Regions from separate parts of the Paenibacillus sp. ClWae2A genome, predicted to be linked through region 2. Evidence: predicted binding sites of a transcription regulator. Region 2 holds the regulator's gene; the other holds the start of a gene.

Region 1 (2,475 bases), on a different contig from region 2:
TGGCCTCGGATTCGGCACGTTCTTTCTCCGCCTGAAGCTGTTCTTGCATTTGTTCCGAATCACTCAATTTCCGCTCCTGAACATGCAATGTGCTTTCCAGATCGACAACATAGCCCAGGAATACAGCCATCGCCTTCAGTGTCTTCATATCGGTTTCGCTGATCACATAACCAGGATCATCCATCAGACAGATGGTACCAAATGTTTCGCCCGATCTTTTCATAATAGGCACGCCCACGAAGAAGCGATTGCCAAGTCCGCTCGTAACGCCCATGGATCGTGTCATCGGATGTTCAGATGTATCCGGGATCGTAAGAACACTACCGTTGTCTCTTAATACCAGGCTGCAATATGAATCCGTAAATGGAAGTGCACTGCCTTTAACAACTAACTCTTCCGTACGATTGAAGGCCTCCAAAATGACATTGGTCACCCCGTCATTCGTGGCAACAAAGATGGTATTGACCTTCAATATACCACTTAATACGTCTACGATATGGGCCGCAGCTTCCTTTATATCCTCATAGAAGCCTCTCGTAATGCCTTCTGCCGTCCCCATGATCCACCCCTTTTGTCTTAGCTGCACTTTCAAATCTGTATATCAGAATGTTTAATCACGTACAAGGGTTCATCAAGAATCCGAATAGCTGTCACAATCTATACTTATATGATTAACACCGTAAAAGTAAAAGAGAATCATACTGCCTGCCGATAGCCCGTTTTTGGACAAAAGCAGGTCTTGAACTGATGGTTTAATAACGGAAAATGGTTTGCAAATCGCCTTTTCAGCTTGATTAAAGTCCATCTTGTACAACTTCGAATATTATCCTTGCAGGATAACTAGAAATTATACGCTTCTACTCAGGCTTTGGAAACCTTTATCCGCAGCAATTAAAGGAAAGTCCACTCGGTCCAATAAGTTGTGTGACCATTATCACACCCAAAAAACCACATATAGTTTATAAATGGATAATACGAACCTACATATAGTGTTATGTGGAAATTGAATGATAACCAAAATCATTTTAGGAGGAACCTTACATGAACATGCTTGAGCATGCCACTCCACCGGCATCCGATCTATTATCCGACCTGGGAAGACGAATTATTGGCGCAGAAGACGCCGATACGCTGAGGGAAAATGCGAATCTGAACGGGGACTCCTTCAGCGGCAAGATGAGCAGGCTCGGTTCGGAGACAGCCAAGTGGCATGCTCTGCGTCATGTGTTGCCGGAAGAGCTTGCCCAAGCTGTGGAGAATGGGGATCTGTATGTACACGATCTGGATCAGTATGCACTCGGAACAACCAACTGCATCTTTATACCGTTTGACCGTCTCCTTGCTGCGGGTTTCAATACAGGCAATGGATCGGTTCGCACACCTCAGACGATCATGTCTGCAATGGCCCTGGTTGCGATCATCTTCCAATCCCAGCAGAACAGTCAATATGGCGGTGTATCGGCCAATAAGATTGACTGGGATTTGGCCCCTTATGTACAGCGTTCCTTCCGCAAACATTATCGCAAAGGGCAACGCCTCTTTGGTGAGCATGCCCTGCTCGAGGATGAACAGCTTCATCTGGACAGTATCGAAGCAAAGAATCAGTGCCCACGTGCATATGCCTTCGCCTATGAAGAGACTGAACTGGAGACAGGACAAGCTGCTGAATCACTGATTCATAACTTGAACACAATGAGTAGCCGGGCAGGTGGTCAGATTCCATTTACTTCACTGAACTATGGATTATGTACATCAGCAGAAGGACGGTTGGTATCACGCTCGTTGCTGGAAGCAACCATTCGTGGCCTGGGCAACGGGGAGACTCCCGTGTTCCCTCAACATATTTTCCAATGTAAACAGGGGATCAATCAGGCTCAAGGAGAGCCGAACTATGATTTGTTCCGGCTCGCAGTCACCTGTTCATCCCGGCGGATGTATCCTAACTTTGTCAATGTGGATGCCTCTTTCAATCTGCCTTTCTATCATCCGGAAGATCCGGATACGATCATCGCAACTATGGGATGCCGCACACGTACACTGGCAGACCGGTTTGGTCGCAATCGTCAAAGTGGTAAAGGTAATCTGTCCTTCAACACCATTAATCTCGTCAAGCTGGGTATTCGGTTTGGCATCTGCCAAGGTGCCAGAGCTGTCGCTGACCGGGCCGGTTTTTATACTGCTTTGGAATCCGTGATGCATAATGCTGCTGACGGACTGTTGCATCGCTACCGTATCCAGACAGCACAGCCTGCCAAGGCATCGGACTTCATGATGCGGGAGGGTGTATGGGAAGGTGGAGAACAGCTTGGCCCGAACGAGCCGGTTGCCGATCTATTAAAGCATGGAACGTTATCGCTTGGTTTTATCGGTCTCGCCGAATGTATGACAGCTCTGTATGGGCGCCATCATGGGCAGGACCCCCATGTGCATCGCGAAGCGCTCAACATTATTCGGAACATGAGAGAGTTCTGTGAT
Region 2 (2,475 bases):
AATCCTTTCAGGGATGCCAACATGGACGACTGGTTCTACAACGATATAAATTTCGCCTACACATACGATCTTTTCAACGGCACGACGTCCACAACGTTCTCACCGGGCAACGCAATGACGCGTGCAATGTTCGTGCAGGTACTGGCCAATCTTGAGAACGTAAACCTCTCCAGCTACACAAGTTCCCGCTTTAACGACGTGACGGACGGACAATGGTACACCGCGGCAGCCGAGTGGGCGGCCGAAAAAGGCATAGTCAACGGTACAAACACAGACATGTTTGATCCCAATTCACCGATGACGCGCGAGCAGATGCTGGTAATACTGTACAACTACATGAAGTACAAGGGCTATGAGCTACCTGAAAGCCACTCTAAATCCTTCACGGACGAGAGTGAGATCAGCTCTTGGGCGTTGGAGCCCGTTCAGGCGCTACAAGGCATCGGCATTGTATTAGGCAAGCCGGATAATCGTTTTGCTCCCCAAGCCACCGCCACCCGCGCCGAAGTAGCCACGATCTTTGTAAGGTTCGTCGAATATCTGGCTAACTGAAAGCGTATACAGAATTAAGGTGACACCTCCCGGTTGGACAATATCCAGCCGGAAGGGTCTCCTTGTTTTCAAATTTCAATTTTTTGATAACTCCACGGTCAGGACTTTAAACCCTCGATTTTTGACATCTAGAATATTCGTCCCCAAGCTTGTCCCCAAGTCCAAAAATTCTACTTAATTAATGCATGTTCTGATTTATTTCACCACAAAAAAACGCCATCACATATCGTGATGGCGTTCTTAAAGTATGGAGCCTAGGGGGATCGAACCCCTGACCTCATCGCTGCCAGCGATGCGCTCTCCCAGCTGAGCTAAGGCCCCAGGATATGAAATAGATAACTTGTCCAGCGCTGCTACGTTCCACAGGCGACTCCTATATCATATAAAATCCAGCTTTCGCTGTCAATCACTTTCTCAAGATCCAAAGTGATTGGAGAAGAACAACCGATTTCTCTGGTACACACGGACTGGAACTCCAGACTGCTCTTCTCCCTTTCCCCACTTCACTAATCCTCCAGATTGTCTTTGGACAACAGGGATTTCAGTTCTTTCATGAACATATTGATATCTTTGAACTGACGGTATACCGACGCAAAACGGACATACGCGACTTCATCGACTGGAAACAACTGTTCCATCAATAGCTCACCAATCTGGCGACTCTCCACTTCAGCATCAGCTGTATTACGCAGAGATTTCTCCACTTCAGATACCATCATCTCCAGCGTCTCTACGGAGACTGGACGTTTCTCACAGGCACGAATAAGCCCGCGGAGAATCTTGTCCCGGCTGAACTCTTCCCGGCTGCCATCTTTCTTAATAACAATCAGTGGAGTCTCCTCAATCATCTCAAACGTTGTAAATCTTCGGGCACACTGCTCACACTCACGGCGACGACGAATGGATTTTGCTTCGTTGGCCGGACGCGAATCAAGCACTTTGGTACCCATATAACCGCAATAAGGACACTTCAAAACAGATCACTTCCCACGTTTTACTTTTTACCACATATTCCCTGTACTGATTTTGTAATGAAAAACGCATTGCCGACACATAATACTTTTACCAACCCGCGAGGAGGTGAACAGCAATGGCACAAAGCAATGGTAACTCCAACAACCTGGTGGTAACTAAAGCTTCCGCAGCACTCGAGCAAATGAAATATGAAGTTGCTCAAGAACTCGGAATCAGCATCCCACAAGACGGATACCAAGGTAACATGACTTCTTACGAGAACGGTTCGATCGGTGGATACATCACGAAGCGTCTGGTAACAATTGCAGAACAGCAATTGGCAGGTCAATACCAATAATATCTGCATCGTAATACGCTACACAGAGGAGCATGGAGCGGCCGGTGAACAACCGGCCTGCTCTGTGCTTTTACTTATATACTTAGAACGTATTATAGATCTTTACATACTGATTATAATAGTAAATGACTCTTTGTACATAGTGACGCGTCTCACCAAACGGAATATCTTTCACTGTATCGAACGAGCCATCCCACACACCATCTCTAAGCCAACTGTTCACTTTGCCTGGGCCCGCATTATAGGCAGCGATCATAACTGCTTCATTGCCACCGAATTGATCGGACAGATTCCGCAGATACCAGGTACCTAACTGAATATTGCGTTCAGGCTCGTGCTTCAATTCCTCCAGCGAAGTGTCGGGAATTTTGGCTTGTTCCAGTATCCAGTTGGCCGTATCAGGCATCAGTTGCATGAGCCCAATGGCGCCTCGTTTGGATTCCTTGCTTGTCTTAAAATTGGTCTCCACCTTGATAATGGAAGCAATTAGAAACGGATCAACCTCATAGCTCTGAGATTGGGCACGGATCTCTTCCTTATAATGTATGGGATAGAACCATGCCATCCAGTTTGTATTCAGAAATAACACCAGTACAAAGGAAACAAACATC

The links. Region 2 encodes NrdR, which represses ribonucleotide reductase genes. Its sites were predicted from a motif close to AACACNATATATNGTGTT; they were not measured.
Region 1: the regulator NrdR is predicted to act here: its motif matches at 977-994, upstream of QVE09_RS15255 (anaerobic ribonucleoside triphosphate reductase).

Annotation. Positions count from the first base shown of each region.
Region 1 is NZ_JAULSQ010000004.1:115,509-117,983, reverse strand. It holds gene QVE09_RS15260 (ATP-binding response regulator) at 1-559, opposite strand, end outside; gene QVE09_RS15255 (anaerobic ribonucleoside triphosphate reductase) at 1,042-2,475, shown strand, end outside.
Region 2 is NZ_JAULSQ010000002.1:682,900-685,374, forward strand. It holds gene QVE09_RS09045 (S-layer homology domain-containing protein) at 1-552, shown strand, start outside; tRNA gene QVE09_RS09050 (tRNA-Ala) at 801-873, opposite strand; gene nrdR (transcriptional regulator NrdR) at 1,059-1,526, opposite strand; gene QVE09_RS09060 (alpha/beta-type small acid-soluble spore protein) at 1,643-1,864, shown strand; gene QVE09_RS09065 (lytic transglycosylase domain-containing protein) at 1,947-2,475, opposite strand, start outside.